Regions from separate parts of the Arthrobacter sp. P1_B3 genome, predicted to be linked through region 2. Evidence: predicted binding sites of a transcription regulator. Region 2 holds the regulator's gene; the other holds the start of a gene.

Region 1 (9,801 bases), on a different contig from region 2:
CACCCCGCTGACCCGGGAGAGCTCGGCCAGGCCAGCGCTGCGCCCAAGCACGGACGCAGCCTCCGCAATGGAGATCAGCCCGGGGGATGCGGCGTCCAGGATACTGCGCACCCTGGCCCTGATGCGGGAGGTCGGAGGCAGGGTCGGAAACCACGCCTGCCAGGTCTCCGCCGGCAGTTCCTGCAGCAGCTCCACGATCAGTTGCGGAAGCCCTTCCGTGTGCCGGACCAGCCCATGGGCCGCAGTCGCGCTGAGGTCTATACCGAACAGGCGCCGGGCGAGGTCCTGGACCTGCTGCGGGGAAAGCGGCTCCAGCGGAATCCGCACCACTTGGTGGCCGGTGAGGAAGTCGAGCACGCCTGCGGGGACACGCGCAGCGTCAACCAGGTTGAGTGTCAGCAGGAACAGAACCCTTTTTCCGTGCAGCCGGCGCATGACGAACGTGAGGATGCGCAAGCTCTCCACGTCAAGTTTATTGACGTCGTCGACGGCGACAACCACACTGCCGTGGGACTGCAGTCCTTCAAGGTGGGTGCTGAGGGTCGCGGCATAGTTGACCACTTGGGCCGCCGTGAGCGCTGCGACAGGGGCAGCGGCCAGGGCCGGGCCGCCGTCGTAATCCTTTGCCGAGCGCAGCGGCAAGGTGAGCATGAGCTGGGAGTAACCGGCGAGGGCAAACTGCGCCTCCCATTCATCCCCCATGGCGGACAGCACCCGGACTCCACGGGCCACAGTGCGGCAGTGCTCCAGGAAGTACTCCAGCACGGCAGTTTTCCCGGACCCGGAAGGGCCGGTAAGAACAACGGTGCCCACTTTGCCCTTGCGGACCCCGCGGAGGATTTCCAACAGCTCCCCGACGACCTCGGCGCGCCCCACAAGCGGTAGGTCCTCTGCCATATTCCCCTGGCTGGAGCCTGCCGTCATAGCCGCAAGTCTACCGCGGCGGGCGGCGTGGCTTTGGCGGCGGGCATCCAACCAAACACTTAGCCCAGGTCCCCGCCGGCGACTGGAAGGATGCTCCCGGTCAAGTAGGACGCTTCATCCGATCCAAGGAACACAATGGGCGCGGCCTGTTCATCCAGGGTGCCGTAGCGCTTCATGAAGGAAGACTCCATGGTTTGGTCGACGATCACCTGGTACCAGGCCTTCTCCGTAGCGGATTCGGCCTGCGGCCCCCGCATGACCTTGCGGGGCGGAGCCTCGGTGCCGCCTGGAGCAGTGGCGACCACGCGGATGCCGCGCCCGGCGACTTCCATTGCCAATGACTGGGTCAGGGCATTGACCCCGCCCTTCGCCGCCGCATACGGGACGCGGTGCAGCCCGCGGGTGGCCACGGAGGAAACGTTGACAATGGTACCCGAGCCCTGTAGCAGCATGGACGGAAGCACGGCCCGGCAGGTCCAAAGGGTAGGGAACAGCGAACGCCGGACCTCCTTCTCGATCTTGTCCTCGTCGTACTCTTCGTAGGGGCGGGCCCAGATGGTGCCGCCGACGTTGTTCACTAGCACGTCAACCCGGCCGTGGGCGGCAAGCGCCGCCTCGACGGCCTGCTGCGCTCCAGAGAAGGTCTCGAGATCAACGGTCACCGAGGTGGCCGAGCCTCCGGAACCGGAATCTTGGGCCGCTGCCACGATCCCCCGCGCCACGTCGTGGACCACGTCGGCCCGATCTACCAGGACGACGTTGCCGCCCTCGGCAGCAATGCGATGGGCGACCTTCTGGCCGATGCCCTGGCCGGCTCCTGTCACCATGGCCACCTTGCCAGCGTACCGGCCCGGGGTAAGGAACTGTCCCGCGTACGGTGCTGCCATTAGTGGGCCACTTTGGCGTCGATGGCCCCGGCCATGGTTTCCTTGGCGTCACGCGCATGGGCCGTGATGACTTCCCGCACCCGCTCCCTGTCCTGGCGCTCGAAGGCCTCGACAATCTCGAGGTGATCCTGCGTAACCCGCTCGAAGATCGGGGTTCCCGCCTCGAACGCAGCCGCCATCTGCGCGTGGACGTCAAGCCGGCGGTAGGACTCCAGCAGCATCGGGTTGTCGCAGATCATAAAGAGGTATTCGTGGAACTCCTCATTGGTCCGCGCGAACTCCTCCGGCTCCTGGATGGTGCCCCCGGCGACGGAGCGTTTGGTGGCCTCGGCGAGGCGCCGGAACTGTCGCAGCTGCTCTTCGCTGAGGCGGCCCAGCAGCAGCTCGCTCACGGCCAGCTCCAGGCCCATGCGGGCGTCCAGCTGTGCGAAGCTGTCCTCCTTGCGGAAATCCAGCCGGCCCGTCTCAAGCTTCGAGACTGCCTCGCCACGGCTCATCCTGTCGCCTTCTGCCGCGATCTTTGCGGCGTCCGCAGGCGCCCCTGTCTCAGCGTCGCCGCCGGTGGTTTCCTTCGGGGCGAACCGCTCGAAGTAGAAGTTGGCGGGCTTGATGCCCTCGGCGTCCAGCCACTTCGAAACAGCATTGACCATCGGAGGCGGACCGCATAGGTAGATGTCAACATCACCGTCGTTGAGGTGGGCGGGCGCGATGATCTGTGTGACGTATCCCGTGTGCGGTGCAGACGTCTCCGGCTCGGAGGCAATGTAGTCCCAAGTAAAGCCGGGGAGCTTCGCCTCGTATTCCCGCAGCCAATCCAGGCCCACAATGTCTGCCTCGCGGGTCAGGCCGTAAATCAGATGGACAGGGGTGGACGGTGGGTTCTCGGAGAGTTTCTCAAGGATTGACAGCAACGGGGCCAGGCCGGTGCCGCCTGCCAGGAGCAGCAAGGGCCGTTTGGGCTCGCGCAGGAAGAACGAGCCGTAGGGACCCGAAAATTCGATGGTGTCACCCACGGCTGCCCTGTCCCGCAGGTATTCCGACATGGCACCTTGCGGCGTCACCCGCACCATGAACGCAGCGTCCTGCACCTCTGGGCCGCTACTGAAGGAATAGGAGCGCTCCGCATCGGTTCCGGGGACCTTGAGGTTGACGTACTGGCCCGGGAGGAAGGCCAGGGCGTCCCGGTTTTCGACCTCCAGGGTGAAGGAAACAGTGGTTTCCGAGTGCCTGTTCAGTTCCTTCACGGTGGAAGTGAAGGTGCTGGCGGCCGTTTTGGCGGATTCCGAGGTGGCGGGGATCTGGATGGCCAGGTCGGATTCCGGCACCGCCTGGCATGTGAGCATGTACCCCTTGTCGAGCTCTTCCTCCGTCATGGCGTCGTCAATGTAGTCTCCCGGATCAAAGGAGCCGGAATCGCAAAAGGCCTTGCAGGTGCCGCAGGCACCGTCCCGACAGTCTGATGGAATGTTGATGCGTGCCTTGTATGCTGCATCCATCACCGTCTCGTAGTCGCCGACCTTGATGACTTTGGTGACGCCGTCCTCGAAGCTGAGGGCTACCTTGTGGCCCATGATTTCCTCCTGGCTGTGGGTCGCGTCGTCGCGGCCCGGGAATGTGCGGATCTGCCCGGTGGGCACGGATTTCTCAACGGCCGGGGCCGTCAGATCATGTAAACGTCCACCACGTGGTGGATGTAGTCGTTCTTCAGGACGACCTTCTTTTTGAGGATCACCGGCTCCCCGCCGGCCAGATCGATGGTGTAGAAGCTGGTCCCGAAGTATGTGTCCGTGGTGTTGTAGCGGAAGTACAGGGTGAACCAGTTGAAACGGACCTTCACCTGATCGCCGTCGTGCTCCTCGATCTCGATGTCGGTGATGTTGTGCCCGGTACGGGGCTCCGGGAGGGATGTGGCTGAGGACCGGTCCGTCTTGATCCGGAACACGCGGTCCTCGATGCCGCCGCGGTTGTCGTAGTAGATGAGTGATATCTCGTTCTGCGGGTCCTCGGTGAGCCGGTCATCCACGTCCCACGCAGGCATCCAGAATTCGGAGTCCGGGTGGTAGCACTGGAGCCACTCGTCGAACTGGCGGTCATCCAGCAGGCGGGCCTCCTTGTATAGGAAGGCACGGACAGTTTCGAGGGTGGCGATCTCCTCGGAGGTCTTGAGTGACGGGGCCGGTTTGGTCAGGTTGGTCATGGCGTTTTGCACTCTCTTTGTTCCAGGTGGTTTCGGTCAGGCAGTGACGGGAACGGCATCCAGTGCGGAGCGTTCCTCCACCACCAGGGCCCGGTCCATGACTTCCTTCCAGTACCCGTGCTGGATCGGGTAAAGCCCCTCGTCTTCCGTGCGCACGCCGGAAGCGATCACCCTGGACATGCCCAGCGCCTTGGCCTGTTCGTCCGGGCCGGCTATCTCATGGGTGGATCCGCGGGTCATGTCGTTCCAGGGCGCCGCTGTGGCCCAGTAGGTCTTGTTGCAGGACCGGAACTCCTCGAGGTCGTCAGGAGTTGCCATACCGGTGGCGTTGAAGAAGTCTTCGTACTGGCGAATGCGCTTGGAACGGTTCTCCGGCGACTCGCCCTTGGGAGCGATGCAGTAGATGGTGACCTCCGTCTGGTCCGCCGAGATGGGGCGGAAGTGGCGGATCTGCGAAGAGAACTGGTCCATGATGTACACATTCGGGTACAGGCAAAGGTTCCGCGAGATGTTGATCATGAAGTTGGCCTGCTCCTCGCCATACTTGGCCACAAGCTCATCGCGGCGGTCCCACAGAGGGCGATCCTCCGGGTTGGTCCATTCCTGCCACAGGAGCAGGTGTCCGTGGTCGTAGGAATAGAATCCGCCCTTGACCTTGCCCCACTTACCGGCATCCATGGCTTTCGTCGTGTTTGCGGAGTCGCCGGCGCTGCGGCGGGCTGTGGTGGCAGCATAGTTCCAGTGCACGGCCGTGACGTGGTAGCCATCGGCGCCGTTCTCGGCCTGCACCTTCCAGTTGCCGTCATAGGTGTAGGTGGACGAACCCCGCAGCACTTCGAGTCCCTCCGGCGACTGGTCCACGATGGAGTCGATCACCTTGGTGGCGTCACCCAGATGCTCTTCGAGCGGGAGCACATCGGCCTTGAGGGAACCGAAGAGGAAGCCGCGGTAGGAGTCGAAGCGGGCAACCTTGGTGAGGTCGTGGGAGCCTTCTTTGTTGAACGACTCCGGATAGCCGGCGTTACGGGAGTCTTTAACCTTCAGTAGTTCACCGGAGTTCTTGAAGGTCCAGCCGTGGAACGGGCAGGTGAAAGTGGTGCGGTTGTCCGTCTTGCGGCGGCACAGCATTGCGCCGCGGTGGGAGCAGGCGTTGACGATGCAGTTGAGGTTTTCGTCCTTGTCCCGGGTGATCACCACGGGTGTGCGGCCGATGTTGGTGGTGAAGTAGTCCCCCACGTTGGGGATCTGGGACTCGTGGGCCAGGTATACCCAGTTGCCCTCGAAGATGTGCTTCATCTCCAGTTCGAAGATTTCCTCGTCGGTGAAAATTTCGCGTTTGGCCCGGATCACGCCGTTCTCACGGTCGTCGATCACGGCGTCGGCAAGGACCTCGCGGACATGGGTCAGGTTCTCGGTCATGCGTGCTCCTTCATTGGAGAGTGCTGGACGAATGGGCGGCGGGTCCGGCTGGCGGGGTGCCCGTAGCGGACGTTAGGAGACCAGTCTTGCCGCTCGTGACCCCTCTCACATCAGGTAAATGCCTAGGTTCAACCAAGGGTGGTTTTATGTACGCATCATGACTAAAAAGCGGCCAAATCGATATTTGTAGCGTCCTTATTCGGGACCTACGATGAGACAGACATCACGCGATTACTGCGCCGCAGACGAGAAATACTGCCCCAGTGCTTCGCAGCGGGCGCGGGAGAACTTCCTGGCCCTATTCAATGAGGAATGTGGAGATCACCATGACTGAGACCCAAACGGACGCCCGCAAAGAGAATGAGGGCACTGCCATCGAAGCCGGCTCGAAGGCCACGGAGCGCTTCACCGCCTCGGGAAAGCTCTCGCGGCTGGATGTGCCGAAGGAAAGGGTGAGCCTGCTGGCGGGGGCACTCATTAAGGCCGCTAATGACATCGTCGTCGAACACCAGGTCACTTACGAGGAATACAACGCACTCAAAGCCTGGCTCATCAAAGTGGGAACTGACGGGGAGTGGCCGCTGTTCCTCGACGTGTGGCTGGAGCACACCGTGGAGGACGTCAACTCCCAGGATCGTCCCGGCACCGTGGGTACCATCGAGGGGCCTTACTACGTGCCCGGGTCCCCCGTACTCCCGACCCCGGCCACCGTAGAGATGCGTGAGGACGAGGAGGGAACGCCGCTGCACTTCAGCGGCCACTTCACCGATACGGAAGGTAACCCGATCCACGACGCCCAGGTGGAGATCTGGCATGCGGACAGCGCCGGGTTCTACTCCCAGTACGCCCCGGGCCTCCCCGAGTGGCTCTTCCGTGCCACGGTCAAGGCAGACGACGACGGCCGCTTCGAAATCAACACGATGCGCCCGGCTCCCTACCAGATTCCCACGGACGGGGCCTGCGGGCAGCTGATCAGCGCGGCAGGCTGGCATGCCTGGCGCCCGGCGCACATCCACATCAAGGTTTCCGCGCCTGGCTTCCAGCCTGTAACTCAGCAGCTGTACTTCCCCGGTGACCCGCACAACGCGGACGACATCGCCTCGGCAGTCAAGCCTGAACTGATGCTGGACCCCAAGACGCGCATGGATGGCGGGGCTGGCGAAGAAGTGGTCTATGACTACGTGCTCGCCAAGGAAGGCCAGCACAAGTAAGAAGCGACCGCTGACCGATCGGTGCCGGCGCCTCGGCCCGGTACCGGAGGCGCTCTGGAGTGCAAGCTCCAGGGCGCCTGCCTTTTGCCGCCGTTGTCAGGAGCCCGAATGCCGTCATCCCGTCAGGACCTACCCGCCGCCGCCCATGTGGAGGCCGTTGAGGCTCCGATGCCTCAACCGCTGCTGGAACGTCCGGGCGTTCGCCCCGCCAGCGTACGCCGGGTTCTCCGTGACCTCGGCCTGCCCTATTTTTCCAACGGGGTGATCGGCCTCATCTTCTCCGCATCCGGCCCGATGGCCGTTACCTTGGCCGTGGGAACGGCGGGAGGACTAACCGAAGGTCAACTCGCTTCTTGGGTGTTTGGCATCCTTTTTTCGGGTGGCGCGGCGACTCTGGTCATGTCTCTCCTCTATCGGCAACCCTTGGGCTTTGCCTGGTCCATTCCCGGGACGGTGCTGCTGGGTCCGTCCCTGCAGCACTTGTCCTTTCCGGAGGTGGTGGGGGCCTTCTTCACGTCCGGATTGCTCATCCTCGCGCTGGGTGCCACCGGCTTGGTCCGCAGGACCATGGCAATGGTGCCCATGCCGATCGTCATGGCCATGGTGGCCGCGGTGTTCCTGAAATTCGGCACAGACATTGTTGGTTCAACCCAGGCTAACCCTGTGGTGGCTGCCCCGATGGTGGTCGCATTCCTGGTCCTCACGGCCGTGCCCGCCCTGGGCAGGTTTCTTCCGCCGGTGCTCGGTACTCTTGTGGTTGGTTGTGTCGCTGTGGCGGCAAGTGGCCAATTTTCCATCCAAAAAGGCGGACCGGTTCTGGCCACCCCGGTCTTCACCCTTCCTGAGTTCACCTGGGCCGCCCAGCTCGAGCTGTTTGTTCCCCTGGCACTGACTGTGTTGTTCGTTCAGAATGGCCAGGGCATCGCGGTTCTCCGTGCTGCAGGCCACAATCCGCCGGTCAACGTCTTCGCCATCGTTTCGGGCGCGTTTTCGTTGATCAATGCCGGCTGCGGTGCTGTCTCAGCCTGCGTGACCGGTCCGACGAACGCCCTCATGACGTCCTCAGGAAGCAGGCAGCGTCAGTACACAGCGGCCGTGGTGTTCGGCGTCCTGGCCATGGCCTGCGCCGTCTTGGCTCCCACCCTCACCCGGCTTATGCTCGCCACGCCCAGAGAGTTCATCCTTGCCCTCGGCGGCATTGCCATGCTGCGCGCTCTCCAGCAAGCGTTTGTGAGCGCCTTCGCCACGACGTTCACACTGGGGTCCTTGGTGACATTCGTGGTGACCATGTCCGGGACGAACCTCGCCAACATTCACCCGGCGTTCTGGGGCCTGGTCATCGGCTACACGGTGTCCCGGGTGCTGGAGCGCCCGGACCATCAGGCAAGATCCTAGCCCGGCGTTTTCATGACCCTTCCGCCCCGGAATTCTTCAAGTTGAACGGTCCCAACGGGCGTTAGGCGCCTGACTGGTCGGTGGTTTACTTGGGTGGACGCCGATTCCTGAGTGTTGGTGGTGAGGGTGAGTTGCCGAAGCGTTGCGTTCGACCGGCGATTTGCGTCAGGCCACGGGGTCTTCTTCGTACCAGCCCACCCAGGCCGATGACGTCAGCTTGATAGCGGGCGTCGCCAGGTCCTCCTCCCAGAGGACCAGATCCTGTTTGCGGTTGAGATGGAACAGCAGTGCCAGGTGGTGTACCAGTGAAATCATGGAGTGTTTTCCTTCCAAGCAGCGTGCAGCAGCCGCTCCAGATCCGCAGCGTCGATGCTGCGGGGATTCGACGGCGGCACATGGGGCAGTATGAGGTCCACAGCTTCGGTGATGTGGTTTTCGCGAAGTCTGAGTTCCCGCAGGGTGCGCGGGGCGTCGAGTGATTTTGTAAAGGCGTTGCAGCCCGGTGACGGCGCCCGCGCTCTCCAGCGCGGCGGCGATGCGTGCTGCCGCTTCCGGCGCTGCGGCCACGTTGAGAGCAGTAACGTGCGGGAGTATCACGGCGTGCGTCTGGGCGTGCGGAAGATTGAAGGTTCCGCCCAGGACGTGGCAGATCTTGTGGTGCAGCCCCGATCCGGCCGAGGCGAATGCCGTCGCGGCCAGGAACGCTCCGCTCAGGGTCTGTTCCCTGCCAGCCGCGCCGAAGGGGTCTGCCTTGATAGCCGGCAGTCCGCGGGCGAGCAGGCGCATGGCCTCACCGGCGAGCGCCGCGTTCACGGGATCGGCGCGGGGTGCCCAGAGCGCATCGATGCAGTGCGCCAGGGCGTTCAAACCGGAGGCCACTGACAGTGCCACTGGCAGCGAAAGCGTCAGCCCGACGTCGTAAATCACCGACGCCGGCAGGACGCGGTCGTCGACGCCGGTGGTCTGGCGACGAGGAAGAAGACGTCTTTTCCGGCAGCATCGTGGTGGACCACGGCAATACCTCGGGATTCGGCACAGTGGAAGATCCGGCCTTGGTGGCCATCTACACGAGCGCCTTCAAGGAAGGCTCGGTGCACCAAGGGACACAAGCCCAGTCTCTCGCGTTCTCCACGGACGCCGGCGTGACGTGGAGCAAATACGCAGGCAACCCGGTGCTTGGCCGCGGCTCGGCCCATTTCCGGGACCCCAAGGTGTTCCGCTACGAGGGACCAGCCGGTTCCTGCTGGGTCATGGTGGCGGTGGAGGCCCAGCACCAGCAGGTTGTGCTGTACCGCTCGGCCAACCTCAAGGACTGGGAATACCTGAGCACCTTCGGCCCTGCAAACGCCACAGGAGGCGAATGGGAATGCCCCGACCTGTTCCCGCTCCCCGTCGACGGCGACCCGGACAACGTCAAGTGGGTCCTGGTGGTCAACATCAACCCGGGTGCCGTGGCCGGCGGCTCCGGAGGGCAATACTTCGTCGGCGACTTCGATGGGGTGCAGTTCACCGCCGACTCTGATTCACTCGTTCCAGCGGATGCCGACGGGACCACGGATCTCAGACACTGCCTGTGGCTCGACTGGGGACGTGACTACTACGCCGCCGTCTCCTTCAGCAACGCCCCGGAGAACCGCCGCATCATGATCGGCTGGATGAACAACTGGGACTGTGCCAACACCTTGCCCACGTCTCCGTGGCGCTCCGGGATGTCGCTTGCCCGCGAGGTCGAGCTCGCGACGGTGGACGGTTCGCCGCGCCTGGTGCA
Region 2 (9,801 bases):
GGGCGAGAGGAACGAGACGAGGCCGGCCAGCAGCGCGACGGGAATGGCAAGCAGGAGCGATCCGTTCAGGATGGCTTCGGCGAAGGGGCTGTTCACGGCGGGGACCGGACTACTCGGCCACGGCGGCGGCGATGAGGGACTTCAGGGTGCCCTGCTGGATTTCGCCCAGGACCCGGGAGGCGACCCGGCCCTGCTTGTCCAGCACGAGGGTGGTGGGCACGGCGCCGGGCGGCACGAGTCCGGAGACGGCCAGCAGCACGGCGCCGTCCTTGTCATTGAAACTCGGGTACGTCAGGTTGAACGTCTTGTCGAACGCGTCGGCCGTGGCTTTCTCGTCGCGCAAATTGACCCCGAAGAACTGCACGCCCTTGGTCTTGAATTCCTGGTGCAGCGCCTCGAGGGAGGGCGCCTCGACCCGGCAGGGGGCGCAGGCGGCGAACCAGAAGTTCAGCACCGTGACTTTGCCGGGGAAGTCCGCCGACGTGACGGCTGTGCCGTCGAACAGCGTCCCCTTCAGCGCCACGGGACTCTTGCGGTCCGCTACGGCGAACTCGGTCACGGACCCGTCGCCGGCCACGTAGTTCTTGTTGTCCCCGGCCTTGGCCTGCTTGGCGAGGGCATCATCCTGGGCGCAGCCGGACAGCCCGAGCACTGCGGCCAGCGCGGCGCCGCCGACGGTCAGGACGCGGCGGCGGGACAGCGGAGTCCCTTCGGGGCGGTTCGTCGGCATCGTCAGGCTCCCGGGGTGCTGGCGGCACCAGGCAGGAGGGCGGCAGCGGGCTCGTTGTAGTCGACGCGCACCAGCTCGCCGGCGTCGTCGAACACCAGGGAGGTGAGGGACGTCAGCGTGCATTCGCGCTTGCGTGGGTCATGCCACAGCGGCCGGCCTTCGGCGCTGAGCCGCGTGGCCCAAATGGGCAGCTGGTGGCTGACCAGGATGGCTTCGGCCCCGTTGCCGCCCAGTTCGAGGGCACGGACGCGCGCGTCCTGGACGGCCGCGATGACCCGCGCAGCCTGCTCCTTGTACGGCTCACCCCAGGATGGCCGGAACGGGTTGTACAGCCGGGCCCAGTGCTTGGGCCGGAGCAGCTCCGCCTTGGAGACGTGGAGGCCCTCAAAGTAGTTGGCGGCTTCGATGATGCGGGCTTCGGTGGCAATCTCGAGGCCCAGGGCATCGGCAATCGGCTGGGCCGTCTCCTGCGCGCGGGTCAGCGGAGACGCGGCGAGGTGGACGATCCGGGCCCCTTGTTCGGAACGCTCCCTGAAGTGTTCGGCCAGCGTGCGGGCCATCTCCCGGCCGAGTTCGGAGAGGTGGAATTCCGGCAGCCTGCCGTACAGGACACCATCGGGATTGTGGACCTCGCCGTGGCGGAGCAAATGAACAGTGGCTTGGGGCATGTCTACCAGTTTCTCAAAGATGCCGGTCGATCTGAAATCTTCTACAGGAAGTAGAACTGAAGAGTTTGGAAAAATGTTCCCCGGAGTTGGAATAAAAGATGCAAATGCATGTTTATACTGGGTGAAGCAGTTAGTTGAGAGTTCAACCAATGAGGCTTCAACTAACGATCAGACGAACCACCGCAGTACCAACCCGACTCAAGGAGCATCACCATGGCACTTCCCGCAAACGTCACCACCGGCATCTGGACCCTCGACCCGTCGCACAGCGAGATCGGCTTCACCGTCCGCCACGCCGGCATCAGCAAGGTCCGCGGTCAGTTCACCGACGCCGCAGCCACCCTGGACCTGACCGAGAACGTCACCGACTCCAAGGTCAACGCCTCGATCAAGACCGCAAGCTTCGACTCCGGTGACGCCAACCGTGACGGCCACGTCCGCGGCGGAGACTTCTTCGACGTCGAGACGTTCCCGGAGATCTCCTTTGTCTCCAGCACCATCGTCCCCAAGGGCGACGCCTACGAGCTCCAGGGCGACCTCACCATCAAGGGCATCACCCGCCCCGTGGCCCTTGAGACCGAGTTCAACGGCGTGGCCGTCGATCCCTTCGGCAACACCCGCGCCGGCCTCAGCGCCGAAACCACCATCAGCCGCAAGGACTTCGGCCTGACCTGGAACGCGGTCCTCGACGCCGGCGGCGTGCTGGTCAGCGACAAGGTTGCCATCAACCTGGAACTGGCCTTCATCGCCCCCGCAGCGTAGCCAGTACCGCCGCGGGCCGGTCACTCCGTCCGGTCCCGGGCGGACGACGCCGGTCCGCCGGTTCCAGCGCCCTGCTTCATCTTCGCGATGAAGCAGGGCGCTGTTGTTTGTGCCGCTGCTGGGCGCCGCGACGGGCTTCGCGACTGGCCTGGGGATTCCCTAGATAACAGGGAAACGCCGGTCTACAGTGAGAGCCATGAGCAACCCGAGTGATGTACCGCCACAGCAGCCGGGCGCCCAGCCGCCGGCGTCGGGCAACGTCCCGCCAGCCGGCCCACAGCAGCCCCCAGTCAGCCCGTCGCCCACTCCCGGCTACCAGTCACCTCCGCCGGGGTACCAAGGTGAGCCCGGCTATCAGGCTCCCCCGCCGGGTTATCAGGCACCGCCGCCCGGGTATCAGGGTGAGCCCGGCTATCAGGCTCCCCCACCCGGGTACCAGGGCCAGCCGGCGCCGGCGGGTGGATTCCGCTTCGAGATGCCCACCGACCGTCCCAGGAACTTCAGCGATGCACTGCCTGTAGGCGGCCTCTCCGGCATGTTCAAGGTCGCTCCGATGCCCACCGAGCTGAAGGTCTCGTACTGGATCTGGCTTATCGGCGGACTGCTGGGACTCCTCGGTGGAATCATCGGGTTGTTCGGGTCCTTCGTCCTGATCGCCTTCGCGCCGCCGATCGGACTCGTGGTGCTGCTGCTCGTCATCGTGGCTCTTGCATTGGCAACCGCTCAAATCATCCTGGCCATGAAGATGAAGGAAGGCCGGGAGTGGGCCCGTTTCGCCCTCACCATTCTTGTCGGCATCTCCTTGGTGCTGACAGTCATCGGTGCCGGCGTCGCCGACGGCCGGGCGGGCGGAAACCTGCCGGGCTTCATCATCAGCCTGGTGGCTACCGTGCTTATGTGGCTGCCGAACGCCCAGGCCTGGTTTGTCGCCAACCGGGGCCGAATCTAGGCCATCCGCCGACGGGGAACCCCCCGGATCGTGGGGGCGACGGTGCATTCCCGCCGCGGCTGCACCGGCCTTCGAATAAGGGTTGAGAATACCTCTCCGGAATGATCCACACGGCGGCCGGGCCGCGGTACGGTTGAGCTAAACCATGCTGGGGGCAGGGCAGGATCACTGGTCCCGGTGGCCGATTCAGTGATCGACACGCAAAGGACCGCTTTCATGAGCAACCCGCCAGTCCAGCCCTCACCGCCCAACGGCTCCGAGCCGGGCGGGGAATCCACTCCGGGCTACGGCCAGAACGCCCCGCAGGCGCCGCAGCACGGCCAGCAGACACCGCCGGCGTACGGCCAGAACGCCCCGCAGACGCCGCAGCACGGCCAGCAGGCGCCACAGTACGGCCAGCAGACGCCGCCGGCGTACGGCCAGAACGCCCCGCAGACGCCGCAGCACGGCCAGCAGACGCCCCCGACCTACGGCCAGAACGCCCCGCAGGCGCCACAGTACGGCCAGCCCCCTTACGGCCAGTCCCCCTACGCCCAGTACCCGTCCGAACAGCCGCAGGCTCCAGGCGCGGTTCCCCAACTGGTCAACACTTCGTTCTGGCTGATCGTCGCAGCCGGAGCCCTGTGGGTCATCTCCATGCTGGTGTCACTGGGAACCCTGGACACGCCTGCCGTCAGGGACATGTTCGAGCAGCAGATGGCGACGAGCGGCACCAGGGTCGATTTCGAATCCATCAAGGGTTTCCTGATCGGCACAATCGTGGTGTTCGCCCTGATCAGCGCCGGGCTGTACGCCCTCGTCGCATTCAATATCCGCAAGGGCAAGAACTGGGCTCGAATTCTGGGCACCGTGTTCGCCGCTTTGTCGATCTTCAACATCTTCCCGCTCAGCCTCGCCACGCTCGCGGCGCTGGTCGGCATCGCGGCCATCGTGCTGCTTTACCTGCCGGCGGCCTCGCCGTACTTCCAGAAGCGGCAGACCTTTGCCAACCCTTACGGACAGCCCGGAGCCCCTTTCGGGAAGTAGCTTCGCCAAGCACCACCCAGCAGGGAACTGCCCAGCGGGCGCGGGACCCGGAGGGTACGGCCGATCCTAGTCGGCGTCCTCCGGGTCCTGCGCCCTTTGTGCGTGGTAGGCCAGAATCTGCAGTTCAGTTGCCATGTCGACCTTGCGGAGATTGACCCCCGGGGGGACCTGCAGCATCACCGGCGCGAAGCTGAGGATGCTCCGCACGCCGGCGGCAATCACCCGGTCGCAGACGCCCTGGGCCACCGCGGCGGGCAAGGCGAGGACCACCATGTTGGCCCCCGTCCGTTGCAGTACCGGCTCAAGGTCAGCGGCGTCGCTGACCCGCAGCCAGCCGACCTCGCTACCCACCACCATCTGGTCGGCGTCGAAAATCGCCACAATGTCAAAGCCCCGCGACTCGAATCCGCCGTACCGGGCCAGGGCCTTGCCCAGGTTGCCCGCACCGACGATCGCGACTTTCCAGTCATGCGTCAGCCCGAGCGCAGCCGCGATGTGTCGGTTAAGGTACTGGACCTCGTAACCGACACCGCGGGTTCCGTAGGAGCCGACATAGGAGAGGTCCTTGCGCAGCGTCGAGGAGCTAACTCCGGAGGCCTCGGCCAGCGACTCGGACGAGACCCGGTCAACCCCGTCAGCCAGCAGTGTGGTCAGGGCGCGCAGATAGATGGTCAGCCGGGCCACGGCCGCGGGTGGAATCTGTTTGGCGGCAGTCCCGGCTCCCCCGGGGACAGCCCCGGGAGATGAATCCAGCGAAGTCACTATCTGCTCCATTGCGTCGCGTTGTGCTTCCCACTCTAGAGCCCCGGCGCATCACGCAACAAAGCACCCCGCCGTCAGGACGGCTGGTCGAGGACCCGTTGCAGGGTCCGGGTCAGTCGGGCCTCGTCGATCTTCCAGAAATCCCGCTGGACCCCGTTGACCAGCACCACCGGGATCTCCTCGGCGAAGCGCTCACGCAGCCCGGCGTCGTCGTCCACCGATTTCTCCGACCAGTCGATGCCGAGCGCAGCGGTAACACGGGCGACGGCGGCGCGCGCGTCCGCGCACAGGTGGCAGTCAGCTTTGGTGATCAGTACGACATCGGGGAAGGACGCGGGTTTGGCCATGCATCCACCGTAGCCCGGCCGCCGCTTCGGCGTCGACGCGCGGCGCAGTCCGCCTGAGGCCGGGCCGTCCCGCCGTCGCGTCGCGCGCCGTGCGGGCGGTCCGGGGCCCGGTCATTGACTAGACTCGTGGCATGCCCGAGGAGAAATACGTCATTGTGGCCAGTGAGCCTGCTGCATCGATGCAGCACGGCGAGGCTGCGTTTTTCGACGTCGACAACACCCTCATGAAGGGCGCAAGCCTTTTCCATGTCGCCCGCAAGCTTCACCAGCGCGGCGCGTTCACCCTGCCGCAGGCCGCCGGGTTCGCTTGGAAGCAATTCATGTTCGTCCTGCGCGGCGAAAACATGGATGACGTCCACGCCGTCCGCGATTCCGCCCTGACGCTGGCCGCCGGCATCACAGCCAAGGACATCGAAGCTCTGGGCGAAGAGGTCTACGACGAGATGATTGAGTCGCGGATCTGGCCGGGGGCCAAGGCCCTGGCGGAGCAGCATCTCCGGGTGGGGCGCAAAGTTTGGCTCGTCACGGCGACGCCGATCGAGGTAGCCACCGTCATTGCCGCCCGGCTGGGCCTGACCGGGGCGCTGGGCACGGTGGGCGAGATTTTGGACGGCTCGTACACGGGGCGGCTCGTGGGAGAAATCCTCCACGGCCCGGCCAAAGCAGTCGCAGTCCAGCAAATTGCCGACGACCAAGGGCTGGACCTCAGCCGCTGCTGGGCCTACAGCGATTCCCACAACGACATCCCGCTGCTGAGCATGGTGGGGCACCCCGTTGCCATCAATCCCGACTCCAAGCTGCGCCGTTACGCCCGCGAGCACAACTGGCCGGTCTACGACTTCCGTGCCGGCCGGCGTGCCGCCACCCTGGGATTCAAGGCCGCGACGGTCGGCGGGGCCATCTACGGCCTGTGGCGGGGGTTCTCCCGCTTCCGCGGACCCAGCCGCTGATCCCCGCGGTTTTCCGCTGCGGTTTCGGTTCCGCGCCTTTGTTTCAGACCCGCGCGTCGCGGATCCGGGCCCGCCCGTGTCCGATTCCGCAGCCCGCGTCCAATCCGGCGCGAAATCTTCCCACCGGGCTGGAGCAAGAAAAATGCCCGCCGCCTGGAAGGCAACGGGCATTTCATGCATTTCGAAGTATGGCTACTTCTTATTGCGACGCTGGTGGCGCGTCTTGCGAAGCAGCTTGCGGTGCTTCTTCTTGGCCATACGCTTGCGACGCTTCTTAATAACTGAACCCACGAAAGTTCCTTACCGGCTAGATGCAGTACCTGCCTGTTGGGAAGGGTCCGCGGGCTAAGCAAGCAGACTGAAACAACTGACAGGTTCTTACAATGACGTAAAACGTTCCTTAACAGGGTACCGCCTCTGCGAGGCACCCCACGACCGCGGGACCCATGCGGGACCCAAAGCAGTCGATTCACGCTGTGAATGTTGCCGCTGGCTGTTCAGCCAGTTCCGGCGTGACCGTCGCTCCGGTCGACGACGGCACCCTTGAGGTACTGTTCGACGGCGTTTTCCGGCACGCGGTAGGAGCGGCCGAAGCGCACGGCCGGCATCTCCCCCGAATGCACCAGACGGTACACAGTCATCTTTGATACCCGCATAAGTTCCGCGACTTCGGCCACGGTCAAAAAACGGGCCTTGGAGAAGTTGGCCTCCGTAGACATTTCCCTATTCCTTTGCTCAAGCGAACGGCAGCCCCACCTGGTGACATGGCGGTGTGCCGATGCTGAGCCATCAAACAACCATGTGTTAGCAACACTAGTTGCTCATGGTGCCAATGTGAAAGACTTCCTCAGGAATCCCCACACGTTTTCCGCAGGAATCTCGAAAATCTCGCACTTCCCGCGCCCTCCTGTCCAACCCTCAGGCACGCGTCCGGCGCGTGCGGGCCGAGGCGGCCAGTTGGCCAAGTACCGACGCCGTCACATCCCAGTCCATGCAGGCATCCGTGACGCTCTGGCCGTAGACCAGCTCGTCCCGGCCGGCGGCTCCAGCGTTGCCTGCGGCTTTGCCTGCGGTTGTGACGGCGGCGTTGACCTCTAGGTTTTGCGCCCCGCCCACCAGGAAGCTCTCCAGCATGACGCCGGCGATGGCCCCGGCCGCGGCTCCGGGACTTTCCAGCTGGGCACCAATTTCGAGGGCGACCTCGGCCTGGCGGTGGTGGTTCTTGCCGCTGTTGGCGTGGCTGGCGTCGACGATCAGGCGGGGGTTCAGCTGCTTCGCGGCGAGTTTGGCGGAGGCCGCTTCAACGTCGGCGGCGGAGTAGTTGGGTCCCTTGCGTCCGCCGCGGAGGATGACGTGGGTGTCCGGGTTGCCGGCGGTGGCCACAAGCGCGGCCCTGCCGTCGTCGTCGATCCCGAGGAACGCCTGGGCCGCAGCGGCGGCGCTGCACGCATCCAGCGCCACCTGGAGGTCGCCGTCGGTCCCGTTCTTGAAGCCGATCGGCATGGACAGCCCGGAAGCCAGCTGGCGGTGGATCTGGCTCTCCGTGGTGCGGGCGCCGATCGCGCCCCAGGCGACCAGGTCCGCGACGTACTGGGGGCTGATGGGCTCAAGGAACTCGGTGGCGGTGGGCAGGCCGAGGGCCGTGACCTGGCGCAGGAAGGCCCGGGCCGCGCGCAGGCCCGCGGCGATGTCGTGGCTGCCGTCCAGCCGGGGGTCGTTGATCAGGCCCTTCCAGCCCACCGTGGTGCGCGGCTTTTCGAAGTACGTGCGCATGACGATCAGCAGGTCTTCGCGGTGCTTCTCGGCCTGGCTGACCAGCCGGCGGGCGTATTCCAGCCCCGCCTTGGGATCGTGGATGGAGCAGGGGCCCACGATGACGAGCAGCCGGTCGTCGACACCGTCCATGATGGCCCGGACCTCGTCCCGGCCCCGTCCAACTACCTCGGCCAGGCGGGGCTCCAGCGGCAGTTCCGCCATGAGGTCCTGCGGGGTGGGCAGCGGGGTGAACTCGCTGACGCGCAGGTTCGAGGTGGAGTGCTGGGTGCCGGGGGCTGCTTCGATGCTCATGTTCGGGTCCTGTTCCGGATGCGGAGCGGGCCCTGATCAGAACCCGCCGGAGAAATGGCGAAGGGCAGAGAATGATCTCTGCCCTGTTGGCTCTGAAGGAAAGTTGGATGCGTGTCAGTTAGACGCGGGCCCCTCCAGAGCCAACGAAAAATACGCATACCAACGGTTAGTCATAGCGTCGACCATAGCCCCGGAGCCGCGGCCGGGGCAAACACCGGGCGTAACAATTCGCCGGACCCGTCGCCCCGGGACGCCGAGAGTGCAGTTCGCGGCAGTGTGCCGCGCCAACACTGCCGCGAAGTGTCATTTCGGCGCACACCGGCACCACCTAGAGTGTGAGGGAACCCCAGCACGAGCATCCGACCCACTATGGAGACAGCCATGACGCAGACCGTTCCGCCCGGCAACCCCGAGGCTCCGATCACTCCCGGGGCCACTTCCACGGACCCCGGTGCCTCCTCGTCCGGGCAAGGCGCAGCGGCGGCGGCCGCCCGTGGGCTTCCTGCCGCGTTGAAGCGCCGTGTGCCCAAATACGCCGACCTCGCTCCCCTGATGCAGTTCAAGAAGCCGGAGTTCAGCCGGGCCGCCAGGCTGCGCCGTGCCAGCACCATCTGGGACCTGCGGGACATGGCCAAGCGCCGCACGCCCCAGGCACCGTTCGACTACACCGACGGCGCCGCCGAGGCCGAAATCTCCCTCCGCCGCGCACGCCAGGCGTTCCTGGACATCGAGTTCCGGCCCGGGGTCCTGCGTGACGTCTCCAGCATCGACCTCAGCACCGACATCCTAGGCGGGCCTTCCCGCCTGCCGGTCGGGATCGCGCCGACAGGATTCACCCGGATGATGCAGTCCGAGGGCGAATACGCCGGCTCCCAGGCCGCCGAAGCCGCCGGCATTCCATACACGCTCTCCACCATGGGCACGGCGTCCCTCGAGGACGTGGCCGCCGCCGCACCCACGGGCCGCAACTGGTTCCAGCTGTACCTGTGGACGGACCGGGACCGGTCGCTGGAACTGATCCAGCGTGCCGCCGCGGCGGGCAACGACACCCTGATGGTCACGGTGGACACCGCCGTCGCCGGCGCCAGGCTCCGCGACGTCCGCAACGGCATGACCATCCCGCCCGCCCTGACGCTCAAGACCGTGCTCGATGCGTCCTACCGGCCCGCGTGGTGGTTCAACTTCCTCACCCACGAGCCGCTGACTTTCGCGTCGCTGTCCCGGTACACGGGCACGGTCGCGGACCTGATCAACTCCATGTTCGACCCCACCCTGACCTACGCCGACCTCGACTGGCTGCGCGAGACCTGGAAGGGCAAGCTCGTGGTCAAGGGCATCCAGACGGTCGACGACGCCCGCAAGGTGGTGGACCACGGCGCGGACGGGATTGTGCTCTCCAACCACGGCGGCCGCCAGCTGGACCGGGCGCCGATCCCGTTCCACCTGCTCCCCGAGGTCGCTGCCGCGCTGAAGGCGGACCGCAGCGAGGCCGCGATCATCCTGGACACCGGCATCATGAGCGGCGCGGACATCATCGCCG

The links. Region 2 encodes Rex, which represses fermentation and respiration genes when NADH is low (regulators of the CRP and FNR family bind a similar motif). Its sites were predicted from a motif close to CTTGTGAANNNNTTCACAAG; they were not measured.
Region 1: a site for Rex is predicted at 5,520-5,539, ahead of benA (benzoate 1,2-dioxygenase large subunit). Genes of this name have one in related genera too.

What each region holds. Positions count from the first base shown of each region.
Region 1 is NZ_JBFTZV010000039.1:13,758-23,558, reverse strand. It holds gene AC1D2F_RS22665 (AAA family ATPase) at 1-924, opposite strand, end outside; gene AC1D2F_RS22660 (1,6-dihydroxycyclohexa-2,4-diene-1-carboxylate dehydrogenase) at 984-1,811, opposite strand; gene benC (benzoate 1,2-dioxygenase electron transfer component BenC) at 1,811-3,448, opposite strand; gene benB (benzoate 1,2-dioxygenase small subunit) at 3,472-4,008, opposite strand; gene benA (benzoate 1,2-dioxygenase large subunit) at 4,045-5,427, opposite strand; gene catA (catechol 1,2-dioxygenase) at 5,754-6,638, shown strand; gene AC1D2F_RS22635 (benzoate/H(+) symporter BenE family transporter) at 6,747-8,033, shown strand; gene AC1D2F_RS22630 (dehydroquinate synthase/iron-containing alcohol dehydrogenase family protein) at 8,199-8,924, opposite strand; gene AC1D2F_RS22625 (glycoside hydrolase family 32 protein) at 8,918-9,801, shown strand, end outside.
Region 2 is NZ_JBFTZV010000023.1:22,770-32,570, forward strand. It holds gene AC1D2F_RS19260 (cytochrome c biogenesis CcdA family protein) at 1-96, opposite strand, end outside; gene AC1D2F_RS19265 (TlpA family protein disulfide reductase) at 110-730, opposite strand; gene AC1D2F_RS19270 (histidine phosphatase family protein) at 733-1,398, opposite strand; gene AC1D2F_RS19275 (YceI family protein) at 1,612-2,160, shown strand; gene AC1D2F_RS19280 (hypothetical protein) at 2,636-3,109, shown strand; gene AC1D2F_RS19285 (Yip1 family protein) at 3,326-4,135, shown strand; gene AC1D2F_RS19290 (redox-sensing transcriptional repressor Rex) at 4,202-4,897, opposite strand; gene AC1D2F_RS19295 (glutaredoxin family protein) at 4,972-5,244, opposite strand; gene AC1D2F_RS19300 (HAD family hydrolase) at 5,376-6,194, shown strand; gene AC1D2F_RS19305 (30S ribosomal protein bS22) at 6,387-6,485, opposite strand; gene AC1D2F_RS19310 (helix-turn-helix domain-containing protein) at 6,692-6,913, opposite strand; gene AC1D2F_RS19315 (3-deoxy-7-phosphoheptulonate synthase) at 7,113-8,261, opposite strand; gene AC1D2F_RS19320 (alpha-hydroxy acid oxidase) at 8,643-9,801, shown strand, end outside.